DNA from 4 places in the Cohnella sp. LGH genome. Region 4 is predicted to be linked to each of the others. Evidence: predicted binding sites of a transcription regulator. Region 4 holds the regulator's gene; each other region holds the start of a gene.
What was found. Region 4 encodes Rex, which represses fermentation and respiration genes when NADH is low (regulators of the CRP and FNR family bind a similar motif). Its sites were predicted from a motif close to TTGTGAAATATTTCACAA; they were not measured.

Region 1 (3,210 bases), 4.2 Mb from region 4:
GATCGGCGCCGTCGTGCCCATTGCGAGCATAAAGCCGGTCAGCGTCCATGTGATCGTGTCCAAACTCGTCTGAAAATGATCCTTCAATATCTCCAAGGCGATATTGATCGTGCTGGATGCTAAAATACATAGAAACGATCCTATAAATATTGCAACCATTATCGGCATGAAACGTATTTCTTGATTATTGCGTTGTTCCATTGTGATTTCTCCGCGCCTCCGATTATCCTTATGTATTTTTTTACATAATTGCTGGCAAGGAAATAATAATAACGCCAAAATCTCCATCTGTCAAAGTATGTGATCTGGAGGATTCGCCATGAATACATTGGCCTATGGCTTGCTAAGCCTGCTCTCCCATTCTCCCTTGTCAGGATACGATCTGACGCAGAGAATCCAGCCATTCTGGCCGGCCAAGCATAGTCAAATCTATCCGCTGCTCGCGCGGCTCGAGAAATACGACATGGTTTCCTGCGAATTGATTCAGCAGAGCGACAAGCCGGACAAGAAGGTATACTCCATTCAGGAAAAGGGCCTCGACGCCTTGCGAAAGTGGCTGGCTCTCCCCGCATCCGATCCGGTCATGCGCGACGAACTGATGCTAAAGGCTTTCTGCATTTCCCAAGTAGAGCCGACGGTATCGCGCGATCTGTTCGCGGCCCGGTTGGAGCATTACAAAGCCAAGTCGCAGCGGCTCAACGATAAAATTCAGTCCGTGCGACATATGGCCAATGCTGGAGAAGACGGAATTCCGCCGTATGATTCCCCTTACTTCGGCGCTTACATTCTGCTGAACAAAGGCAAATTGACGTGCCGGACGAACATCGAGTGGTGCGAGTGGGTGCTGTCGATCATTCCGCACGGCTCCGGAAATACCGTCGATTAAACGCCAAGAAGCTCCATCCGCTGCTCGGTTATGAGCGCGGATGGAGCTTTTTGACTTTTGCACAACCCTATACGGATTTCATTGCGTCCGCTTCCCAGGCGGCGCGCCTCTCGTTCAAACGTTTATGCGCAGCGGCGGACATCAGGATGCTAATCTCGAACAACAGTAAAAACGGCGCTAGAATAAGCAGGTTCGACAGCAGATCGGGCGGAGCAATCAAGGTGGACATTAAAACAAAGGCTGTCTCCTCCCTGATGGGACGGGCAGCCTTCGATTCATTTCCAAGCCTTTATACCGTACGAGCATCCGTAGGGGTTCCTCCTTTACCTCCGGTCAGCTTCTTCCAGCCGATACGAATCCACGGGAGAAGGAAGTAATCGAGTCCGAATTTGCCGGCGTTCGCCCCGCCGACCAAGACCAGAATGCCGAGCAGCGTCAGCCAAGGGTTAGTCGATACCGTTCCGGCAAACAGGAACAGGAAGTTCATCATCAAGCCGAAAAATGCCGCCGCTGCCGTCAATCCTCCGACGATAAGGCCCAGGCCGACGAGGAATTCTCCGACCGGAATCAGGAAGTTGATCAGCTTGACGCTTGGCAAGGCAAAATGCTCCAGAAACCCCGTATAAGTCGGATAGATCGCTTCGTTCGTCGCTTTGTCCATGACCGGACTTTCAATCGCCTTTTTCAGAAAGCCCGACGCGTCGAACCCTTCGCCGGTCAGCTTATGCCAGCCCGCTTCAAGCCATTGCCAGCCCAAGTAAATCCGAAGCAGAGTAAAGGCCGCCGCTGCCCAGACGTTTTCTCTCAGAAATTTGAACACCATTAACGCCATCTCCCATCGTTTTCTCTTCTCCCTACGCCTCCATTATCGCTTTATTTCCCGCCTAAATATGTGAATTAAATCACAAAGTATGGGTGGAGAAATGAACAAATGGTGAAAATGCGAAGCGGATTCGATGCGGTGTTTCGAAGGGAGCCGCTAGACGTGGTACAATGAGAGACAAAAGCACCGAATTGGAGATTGGTTATGAGCGCACACGAGAACGTACAGAATGAGCAAGTCCTGATTATCGGAGCCGGCCCTTGCGGCTTGTCCGCCGCCCTCGAGCTGCAAGCCGTCGGCATCGAGCCGCTATTAATCGAGAAGCACGCTGTTGTCCATTCCATCTATCAGTATCCGACCTATATGAACTTCTTCAGTACCGCCGAGTTGCTGGAAATCGGAGGCATTCCGTTCACAACCCCCAGCGACAAGCCGTCTCGCCGCGAGGCGCTGCAGTACTACCGGGACGTGGCGCTGCGGCGGAAGCTGCGCATTCGCGCTTACGAGGAAGCGGCTGCGATCCGGCCGCAGCCCGACGGCTCGTTCCTTGTCGAAACCGTCGACCGATTCGGCGGCAAGCGCGTGTATGCGACTGGCCATGTCGTCGTTGCAACAGGCTATTTCGACCATCCGAACATGCTGGGCATCCCCGGCGAGGAGCTGCCAAAGGTGACCCATTTCTTCGGTGAGGCCCACCCGTATACCGGCATGAAGGTGACGATTATCGGCGGCAACAACTCCGCGGTGGATGCGGCGATGGAGCTGCTAAGGGTAGGAGCGGAAATTACCGTCGTATATCGGGGAGAAAACTATTCGCCCAGCATCAAGCCTTGGGTTCGGCCGCTGTTCGAAGGCAATGTGAACAAAGGCAGCATCCGGATGCTGTTCTCCTCGCAGGTCGTGCGCATCGATCCGGACAGTGTGACGATTCAGCCGCTAGCGGACGGCGCTGCTCCTTACCGGATCGACAACGACTTCGTGCTGGCGCTGACGGGCTTCCGACCGGAGCGAACTCTGCTGACCGATGCGGGAGCGACGGTTAATCCGGAGACGACGGTGCCCTCCTTCGACCCGGAGACGATGGAAACGGATGTGCCGGGGCTCTTCATCGCCGGCGTCATCGCCGCCGGACGGGAAGCGAACGAAATCTTCATCGAGAGCGGACGGCATCACGGCAAGCTGATCGCGCAGCGAATTGTCGCATTGACGGGCCGGGAGTAGATGCATTTCGATCTGTCTGAGCTGATGCCGGGCGGATAGGTACGTGCGAAGGGCTTATTTGATCCGGCAGGGGTGTTTCCGGACAAATAGGTACGCGGCACGGTCCTATTCGCTCTGCCCGGGGTGTTTCCGGACGAATAAGTACGCGGGACGGGCTTATTTAGACGCCCCCGAGTCGATGGAGAATTCCCCCCTGCGCCTTGTTCGCCGATTACCTCTTACAGCAACTTGTTTGGCTTACGGGATAGACTGTCCGCTTTGCTGCTGCGGAATGATAAGG
Region 2 (3,210 bases), 2.5 Mb from region 4:
TCGTTCCATAGCGAATTAGCTCCTGCACCCCATGCGGACCTTCGTGCACTAGGACGTCCACGGCAGCAGTCTCGCATAAGCCGGCTCCGGCAATCAATGTGTCCTGAGCCAGAAATTCGGGAGAATCATCGTCCGACATGACTGCGGCGATACCGCCTTGAGCATAACGGGTATTGCTGTCGAACAAGGATTTCTTCGTAATCATGAGAACTCGCTGCGTCTCGCTGGATTTAAGCGCCGTAAAAAGGCCGGCGATGCCGGCCCCGATCACGATGACGTCCGTCTCTATGCGAGGAAGCTTGTCTAGATCAAAATCGACAACGTATCGTGGAATCATCATATTTTTTGTCTCCCACTTCGACAATAGAGTAGCGCAAGCGGCCGGTCAATTACTTGACCAGCAGCATGCGCTCCAGCGATAAACGCGCTTTATCCGCAACGTCCTGCGGTACGTAAATTTCCGGCTTCATCGTCTCCAAAGCTTTAACAACCTTCTTTAGGTTGTTAACCTTCATGTTCGGACAAACCAGGAATTTGGAGGCGAAATGGAACTTCTTGTCCGGGCTGTCGAGCCGCAACTGATATCCCGTACCGTCTTCCGTTCCGACGATAAATTCTTCATGGCTCGATTCGCGGCAATACTTCAGAATGCCGGTCGTACTGCCTACGAAGTCGGCCATCTCGACCACTTCCGGACGGCATTCCGGGTGTACGACGAACTGCGCGTTCGGATACTTCGCGCGCATCTCTTCGACATCCTTAATCGTCAGCATGTCGTGAGTATTGCAGTAGCCTTCCCAGATGATCATCTTCTTGTCGGTGTGCTGGGAGACATAATGACCCAGGTTTTTGTCCGGGCACCAAATAACTTCGTCCGCATCAACCGAGTTGACGACTTTGACCGCATTGGCCGAGGTGCAGCAAATATCGGTCTCAGCCTTAACATCGGCAGAGGAGTTGATGTATGTGACGACCTTCGCGTTCGGGTGCTTTGCTTTAAGCTCTCTCAAGCCGATCGGATTGACCATATCGGCCATCGGACAGCCCGCGCGCTCGTCGGGTACGAGCACAGTCTTGTGAGGAGCAAGAATTTTGGCGCTCTCGCCCATGAAATGAACCCCGCAAAATACAATCACATCGGCATCCGTAGACGCGGCTTTCTGTGCGAGAAGGAATGAGTCCCCTCTGAAGTCCGCGACCTCTTGTATTTCATCTCGCTGATAATAATGTGCGAGTATAATGGCATTGCGTTCCTTCTTAAGCTGCATCAGCCGTTCGCGCAGTTCGCGGTTCTGCTCGGCTTTACGCTCCAAGGCCAAGGCCTCCATGCGAAATCTCCTCCCTTAGCTCCTGATGTTTGTGAATCCATGCACAAACATGGCGGGAATGCTGTCTTTATTGTGGACGAAAAGCTCTTCGTTCATTAACACTTAATTTACACTTGCGGGATAGGACTGTCAATTCATCTGTAAAGGTTTTTTCACAAAAAAACGGGATGCTCCCTCGCGCTGCCGCACGCGGTGCATCCCGTCTTCCTATGCGATTATTTCGGCTCCTCGGAGCCGCCGTCTCCCTTGCGCAAATCCAGCCCCGACGGGTAAGGGTCTCCGTCCTCGCGGGTTTGAATCCGCACTTTGACGTTGCCCATCGTGTCGACAGTAGGTTCCGCGTGAGACTCTGCAGATCCCGATCCGCCTTCACCGCCGTCCTCGACGATTATGCCCTTCTCGATCAGAGACTTGATCTGATCCAGATCAAGCGTCTCCACTTCCAGAAGAGTCTTGGCGATCAGATGCATTTCGGCGCTTCTTTCGGTGAGCAATTGCTTGGCTCGCTCGTAGCATTCGCGCGTAATGTTCTGCATCTCCTGGTCGATCTCATAAGCGATCTTGTCGGAATAGTTCTGCTCGTGCCCGATGTCGCGGCCCAGGAACACTTGTCCTTGGGAGTTACCGAACTGCATCGTGCCAAGCTTCTCGCTCATTCCGTATTCCATGATCATCGCGCGAACGATACTCGTCGCTTGCTTGAAGTCGCTGTAAGCGCCAGTACCGATCTCGCCGATGAAGATTTCCTCGGCCGCGCGTCCGGCGAGCAAGCCCGTAACTTTATCGAGCAGCTCTTGCTTGGTGACGAGCATCCGATCTTCCTTCGGCAGCATGATGACGTATCCGCCCGCTTTGCCCCGCGGAATAATCGTAACCTTGTGCACCGTATCGGCATGCTCCAGGAAGAAGCCCGCGATCGTATGACCTGCTTCATGATAAGCGACAATGCGTTTCTCGCGGTCGCTGATGACGCGGCTCTTCTTCTCGGTACCGACAACGACGCGATCGATGGCTTCATCGACCTCAATCATGGCGATGTCTTTCTTATTGCGACGAGCGGCCAGCAACGCCGCTTCGTTCAGCAAGTTCTCCAGATCGGCGCCGGTAAATCCGGTCGTCCGCTTGGCGATCGTGCCGAGCTTGACGTCTTTGCTGAGCGGCTTGTTGCGGGCATGTACTTTCAGCACCGCTTCGCGGCCTTTCACATCCGGGCGATCAACCGTGATCTGACGGTCGAAACGGCCTGGACGGAGCAAGGCAGGGTCCAGAATGTCAGGGCGGTTGGTCGCGGCCACGATGATGATGCCTTCGTTGGCGCCAAAGCCGTCCATCTCGACGAGCAATTGGTTCAACGTCTGCTCGCGCTCGTCATGTCCGCCGCCGAGGCCTGCGCCCCGCTGACGACCGACGGCGTCGATCTCGTCGATGAAAATAATACATGGCGAATTTTTCTTCGCGTTCTCGAACAAATCCCTTACGCGGGACGCGCCCACGCCTACGAACATCTCCACGAAGTCCGAACCGGAGATCGTGAAGAACGGCACGCCCGCTTCACCCGCTACCGCGCGGGCCAACAACGTTTTACCCGTACCCGGAGGTCCGACGAGCAGTACGCCCTTCGGAATGCGCGCGCCGACCGCCGCGAATTTGCGAGGGTCCTTCAGGAATTCGACAACCTCGACGAGTTCCTGCTTCTCTTCATCCGCTCCGGCGACGTCCTCGAACGTAACCCGCTTTTTCTCTTCATTATAAAGACGGGCGCGGCTCTTGCCGAAGTTCATCACCTTGCCGCCGCCGCCCTGCGCCTGATTGATCAGGAAGAAGAACAGAACGAACATGATGATAAACGGAATGATGGAAGTCAAGAACGTCAGCCAGAAGC
Region 3 (3,210 bases), 160 kb from region 4:
CGGATAGCTATTGATTCGATTTTCGCTAGAATTTAAACTAGAAACAATTGCCCGCCTTACGTTCGGCCGAACGCCGTCATTCGCGCCGCTTCGTTAATCCGATTCGCAAGGAGGATGTTCATGAGCAAGGATAAAGCGTCCGCATTCCTGCATCAGGTTCCGCTGTTTCACGATTTGAATCCGCAGGAAATGGCGAGAGTCGAGGAAATTACAATATCCCGTTCCATCTCGAGAAGGTCCGTCGTTTTCACCGAAGGCAGCGAGAAAGAGGCCGTCTACTTCATCCGCAACGGTCTGGTAAAGACGTTCAAGACGGACGAAAACGGCCATGAGCAGATTGTATCTTTCCTGAAGACCGGCGACATGTTCCCGCATACCGGCTTTTTCAATCAAAACCCGTATCCGGCAACGGCCGAAGCGATCGTCGACACGCAGCTGCTGGCGATTCCCGTCAAAATGTTCGAGCGGTTGATGATGAATACGCCGTCCATCGCGATCAAGCTGATGCGCGTGATGGGCGATAAGATTCGGGAGCTGCAGGAGAAGCTTCAAGTCTTGTCCGGACAGGATGTCAAACATCGCGTGCTGTCGTTCCTGCTTCAGCTTGCGGAGCATCACGGGGACATGAAGGACAACAAAATTACGATCAATCTGCCGATGACGCACCAGGAGATCGCCAACTCCATCGGAACGACGAGAGAGACGATTAACCGGCTGCTCAATCAGTTCAACAAAGACGAACTGCTCGAAGTCGATCGCAGCCGGATCGTCATTATCGATCTTGAAGCGTTAAAGCAGCAGAAGGAGATCAAGTAGCGCCAATCCTCGTGGCGCTTTTAGACTCGCCCCTGCTCGACCCTTGGAAACAGCACGTTGTTCTCCAGATGAATGTGCTCGAACAGGTCCGCCTCCAGCTCGACCAGCTTGCCGAATGCGAGCGAATAGGTTGTGCACGCTTCCGCAGGCAGCGCGTAACCGTCCGACTTCGCTCTCATTTCCTTCAGATAGTCTCCGACGACGCTGTGGTCTTGCTCCAGGTCGTCCAGCCCTTCGACCGCTTTCTGTTGCGCCTCCGCGCTCGGCTCGGCCGCATAGCGCTTCAGCAGAGGGAAAAGCGCCTCTTCTTCGGCGATCAGATGCTGATCCAGCTCGATTTTCATTTGATGGAACTGTCTATGCAATGCGGCGAGCTCGGGATGCCCTGTGCCATGAACGCGGAGCACCTTTGTCAGCAGTTCGCTGATCAACGGCAGCTCCTTCTTCAAATACCTGTGGTGGCGGGTAACGATATGATCGATTAAATCCGCGATCGGCGCCGTCTTCCAGTCCGCTTCTGCCGCTACGTTCCTCGCGGCTGCTTCCTCATAGCTTTCGTTCAAGCGGCGCAGAAGCTCGTCCAAATCCAGCTGCTGGCCGCGAGCGGCCTCCGCCAACGGGCGATCCCCGCCGCAGCAGAAATCGATTTTCGCCTCCTTGAACAGATGGCTGGCTCCCGGAAAATCGGCCACAATGTCGCCGATTTTCTCTTCTCCGTTAAATTGCTGGCTCATATCCGATCCTTCCTTTCATTTTCTATAGGTTCACCCCCAGTATAGGCATAACCGCCGCCCTGCTCTGTGACGCAGAACACACTTTAGCGGCCCGGACGGCTCAAGATGTGAGATGTATCACACTTGACGCTGTATTCCTTTGCTATACTTGCTCCAACGTATCTTGGAGGTGGCTTATGTGACTACCGCTCACCAGCAAACCGAATGCCGCTCGATCTGCAACTCTTCCTTATTTTCCGACGATAATCTGCAGAAACTGCAGCAAATTATGTACTTCCAAAATCTGAACGCGAACGTTAACGTATTCCGCGAAGGAGATTCCGCTGGGAGTCTATATTTTATTCAATCGGGCAAGGTCAAATTGACGAAGCTGTCGGAGGAAGGCAAGGAATACATTATGTCCTTGTTTCATGAAGGGGACTTTTTCGGCCAGCTCGACCCTTCCCCCAAAGCGTTCCATCAGTTCACCGCCGCAACGATCGAGAAGTGCGTCGTAGGCGTATTTCAAAAGAGCGATCTGGAAGTGCTGCTCTGGCAGCACGGCGATTTAGCGATCGAATTCGTCAATTGGATGAGCTTCATGCATCGGCTGACCCAGACGAAGTTCCGCGACCTCGTCATGCTGGGCAAGCCCGGCGCGCTCTGCTCCACCTTGATTCGCCTGTCCAACACCTACGGGCGTAAAGACGAGAAAGGCATCCATATTACTATGAAGCTGACAAATTCCGAATTGGCCGACTATATCGGCTGCGCGCGGGAAAGCGTAAACCGGATGCTCGGAGATCTGCGCAGAGCGGGCGCCATTCTCATGAACGGCGGAATGATCACCATTACGAATTTGAGTTACCTGCAAGCGATGTGCCGGTGCGAATTGTGCCCCAAGAACTTGTGCCGGATGTAAATCCAGCGGACAACGGACGGATAATCGACCAACGGGCTATCCCATAAGCAGAGCTGCTTGAGATGATCGATAGAGTAAAAAAAGGGGATGCACCTCTCCGGAGACTGCCTTATACGCACCTGAAATGACTATGCAACGGGTTTACCCATTGCCATTTCAGGTGCGTCTAGCAGCGAAGGGAGGTACATGCCCCTTTCACCTTAATGTCGATTATCTACGACGATACAGCACATAACTTCTTCTTAAATAGCCCAAGGGCAAGCTGAACACATGAACGAGCCGCGTAAACGGGAACACGAGATACAGCGCAAACGTCGTCAAAATATGAATCTTGAACCCGATCGGCACTGTCTCCATAAGCTCGGGGTTCGGCTGGAACGCCAGTACTCCCCGCAGCCACGGGTTGATCGTTGTCCGGTAATCGAAATCGCCATGGCTCATCGAGCTGGCCGCCGTCGCCGCCAGTCCGGTGAACAGAACGACGATCAGCACGATCAGCGCCACCCGGTCTCCCAGACTGCTGGTTGCACGAATGCGAGCATCGGCATATCTGCGATACAGCAATAGAAGCGATCCGGCAAACGTGACGATGCCCGCAGGCATCCCGCCGACAATCGCCGCAAGATGGTATGCCTCATCGCTGATTCCTAACCCCCGGTACACTTCAACCGGAATGAGCAAGCCGGCGATATGTCCGCAGAATACGGCCAGAACGCCGTAATGAAACAACAGGCTGCCCCATCTCAACTTGCGTTTTTC
Region 4 (3,210 bases):
CTTCAGATTGCTGATCGGGTTATGCGATACGGCAACCTTGCGCTCGGCCAGCAAAGCGATTTCTTCATCGTTCAGGTGAACTGCGTGAGCAACGAGAGTCGGCCGGCTGAACATGCCGAGACGATCAAGATGCTCGACCGGACGGCAGCCATAGTCGCGCACGTTCTGCTCCACCTCGGCCAGCGTTTCGGACATGTGCGTGTGCATCGGCAAATCCAGCTCGTGCGCCGCCTCGACGAATTTCAAAATATAATCTGGAGGGCAGGTGTATGGAGCGTGCGGCGAAATCATAACGTTGATCCGTCCGTTCGCCTGGCCGTGCCACTCCCTCGCAAAACGGATCGCGTCCTCCAGCTTTGCCTTCTGCACGTCTTCCGGACAAAGGCCGATTACGCCGCGCGTCAGGCTGGCCCTCAAACCGGACGTCTCTGTCACTTCGGCCACGCGCTGCATATGGTCGTACATATCGACGAACGTCGTCGTGCCGCTCTTGATCATCTCTACTGCGGCCAGCGCCGAGCCCCAGTACACGTCGTCTCCGGTAAATTTGGCCTCGGTCGGCCACATATGATTTTGCAGCCAATCCTGAAGCACGAGATCGTCGGCCATTCCGCGCAACAGCGACATCGCCGCATGTCCGTGGGTGTTAATAAGACCCGGCATAAACAGCAGTCCGCTGCCGTCCAATATCTCGGTCGCCGACTCGCTCTCCCGCTGCGGAACTTCGCCTTCCCCCATAGCTGCGATTTGGCCGTTCTCTACGGCCAGCCATCCTTGAAACACGGAAAATTGTTCATCAATCGTTACGAATGTCCCTTGCTTGATCAGCAGCCGCGTCATTGCTCCGCATCCCCTTCCTCTTGTTCCTCGTTTTGATCGTCCATGTAGTAGGCCAAACTGAGCAGCTCGGCGGTAAAGTCGGCGTTATGGATGCGTACGCCGGGAGCGGCCTTCAGGACGACAGGGGCGAAGTTAAGCAAGCCGCGTATGCCTGCCGAGACGAACCGGTCGGCGACGTTCTGCGCTTCGCCTGCCGGCACGGTAATAATGCCGACCGCAATATCCAGCTTGCGCACCGTCTCAGCCAGCTCCTGCATCGGTTGCACCTGAAGGTGGTTGATTGAAGTTCCCGCCTTGCTCATGTCCGCATCGAATACGGCCACGATTTTCATATTGTCTTTAATATACATATTATAGTTGCACAAAGCTCGCCCCAGGTTACCCGTACCGACCAAAGCGACGTTCATCGTTTTGTCCAATTTCAATATTTGTCGAATCTTCTCGATCAGATAATCGACGTTATAGCCGACGCCTTTACGCCCGAACTCTCCGAAATAGGCCAAGTCCTTGCGGATTTGCGCCGGATTGAGGTCTAGCTTTTCTCCTAAGTCCTGCGAGGATACGGTCTGAATATTGCTGAGGCTCAACTCGTTCAGGTAACGCAAATAGATCGGCAGTCTTCTAACGACGGCTTCGGATATTTTAATCGGCTTCATCGCATGTCCCCTCTCTCTTGCCCCGTGGCGAGCGTGTTAAGTTCGCCGTCTTGCGGCTGCAGCCATTGCCGAATGCGCGAAGTCATGCCGGCCAGCGGCAAATGCTCCATCTTCGGACCCGGCAGCGAGTACAGAAAGTACTTCCCGTAGTTCGTATCGATCACTCTCGTATCGTACAAAATGACGATCCCTTTGTCGCTCGCCGTGCGAACAAGACGTCCGAATCCCTGCTTGAACTTGATGACCGCCTGCGGCAGCGACAGCTTCATGAACGGATTCTGATTCTCGGCTTGCAGCTTCTCCGACTTAGCTTCCGCAACCGGGTGGTTCGGCGGCTGAAACGGCAATCTGACAATCGCGAGGCAGGTGAGCGCGTCGCCCGGCAAATCGATGCCTTCCCAGAAGCTGCTGGTACCGAGCAGTACCGAAGCCGGCCGCTTCATGAACTGCTGCGTCAGCCTCGTTCTGCTGCCATCGTCCACTCCTTGGCCAAGCACCTGAATGCCGGCTTGCTCCAGGCTGTCTTTAAGCGGGCCGTACACATGCCTTAGCATCCGGTAAGAAGTGAACAGAACAAGCATTCTCCCGCCTACCGTCAAGGCGGTCTCGTGCAGCGAAGCGATCAGCGCGCTCACGAAGGCAGCCTCTCCGTCTCTTCCCTTGATGCCCGGGAAATCGCGCGGAATGAGCACAAGCGCCTGTTCACGATAACGGAACGGAGACGGCAGCATCGCCGTTTTGAGTCGCCCGTTTTTCTCCGCATCGCTCAACCCAAGCTGATCGGTCACGTACTTGAAGGATTTGTCGATGGTCAGCGTCGCCGACGTCATGACGACGCTCGCTTTTTTATCGAACATCCCTTCTTTCAGCAGCTCGCTAACGTCCGCAGGAGCCCCGTAGATCCCGACGGAACGATTGCGATACTGCGTATGCCCTTCCGCCCAATAGACGAACTCGGGGCGTCCTAGCGTTACGAACGACTGCGTGTCCGCCCGAATGTTGGATAGGTCTTTTAATACGCCCCCCAGATCTGTGAGCAGGCCCTGCATCCCGAGCTCGTCCGACTCCTCGCGAATATCGACCGTTAACTTCTCAAGCGGACGAATCAGGTCCGACAACAGCTGAATGACGTTGTTGCCGTCCACGCTGAGCCCGTCCCATTGGGTCGGCAAATCGGCCGGCTTGATTCGCATCGTTAAACTGCCGGTTTCATCGGCCGCCGCGTTGGAAGCAAGCATCGCGAACACCGCCTCCATCCAACGCTCCCAAGCATCGCGAATTTCCTGCACTTTGGGAATTAGCAGCTCAAGCTTCTCGGCCCAAGCTCCGGCATAATCCGAAGCCAACCCGGAAACGGCTCCGATCAGTTGCGGCAATAGCCCTGTACGGGCATCCTTCCACATTCGCTGCAGCGGAATGATCAAGGAGGAATACGAGGTTTTCTGGCCCAGATGGCTGCTGGCTACCTCCTCCAGGTGATGCGCCTCGTCTACGATCAGCCGATCGTAGGCCGGGAGCAGGCGATGCTCGGCGCGCATGTCGGTGAACAGCAAGGCATGGTTCGTAATGATTAGATCGGCTTTGCCCGCTTCGTTCCTCGCTCGATGGTAGAAACATCGTTTGAACCAGGGACAAGCACGATTCAAGCACGATGCCGCATCGCTTGCGACGGCCGCCCACTCTTCGCGGCCGCGCCCCCCGACGTTCAACTCCT

Region 1: a site for Rex is predicted at 1,777-1,794, ahead of J4772_RS28555 (DoxX family membrane protein). Genes of this name have one in related genera too.
Region 2: a site for Rex is predicted at 1,358-1,375, ahead of nadA (quinolinate synthase NadA). Genes of this name have one in related genera too.
Region 3: a site for Rex is predicted at 1,656-1,673, ahead of ric (iron-sulfur cluster repair di-iron protein). Genes of this name have one in related genera too.

What each region holds. Positions count from the first base shown of each region.
Region 1 covers NZ_CP072117.1:6,885,322-6,888,531, reverse strand. Annotated here, with positions in the region: gene J4772_RS28570 (DHA2 family efflux MFS transporter permease subunit) at 1-201, opposite strand, end outside; gene J4772_RS28565 (PadR family transcriptional regulator) at 320-886, shown strand; gene J4772_RS28560 (hypothetical protein) at 954-1,115, opposite strand; gene J4772_RS28555 (DoxX family membrane protein) at 1,176-1,709, opposite strand; gene J4772_RS28550 (YpdA family putative bacillithiol disulfide reductase) at 1,914-2,930, shown strand; gene J4772_RS28545 (sensor histidine kinase) at 3,168-3,210, opposite strand, start outside.
Region 2 covers NZ_CP072117.1:183,985-187,194, reverse strand. Annotated here, with positions in the region: gene nadB (L-aspartate oxidase) at 1-337, opposite strand, end outside; gene nadA (quinolinate synthase NadA) at 390-1,328, opposite strand; gene ftsH (ATP-dependent zinc metalloprotease FtsH) at 1,544-3,210, opposite strand, start outside.
Region 3 covers NZ_CP072117.1:2,854,752-2,857,961, reverse strand. Annotated here, with positions in the region: gene J4772_RS11990 (Crp/Fnr family transcriptional regulator) at 121-816, shown strand; gene ric (iron-sulfur cluster repair di-iron protein) at 837-1,550, opposite strand; gene J4772_RS11980 (Crp/Fnr family transcriptional regulator) at 1,729-2,451, shown strand; gene narI (respiratory nitrate reductase subunit gamma) at 2,662-3,210, opposite strand, start outside.
Region 4 covers NZ_CP072117.1:2,693,134-2,696,343, reverse strand. Annotated here, with positions in the region: gene J4772_RS11145 (amidohydrolase) at 1-840, opposite strand, end outside; gene J4772_RS11140 (redox-sensing transcriptional repressor Rex) at 837-1,496, opposite strand; gene dinG (ATP-dependent DNA helicase DinG) at 1,493-3,210, opposite strand, start outside.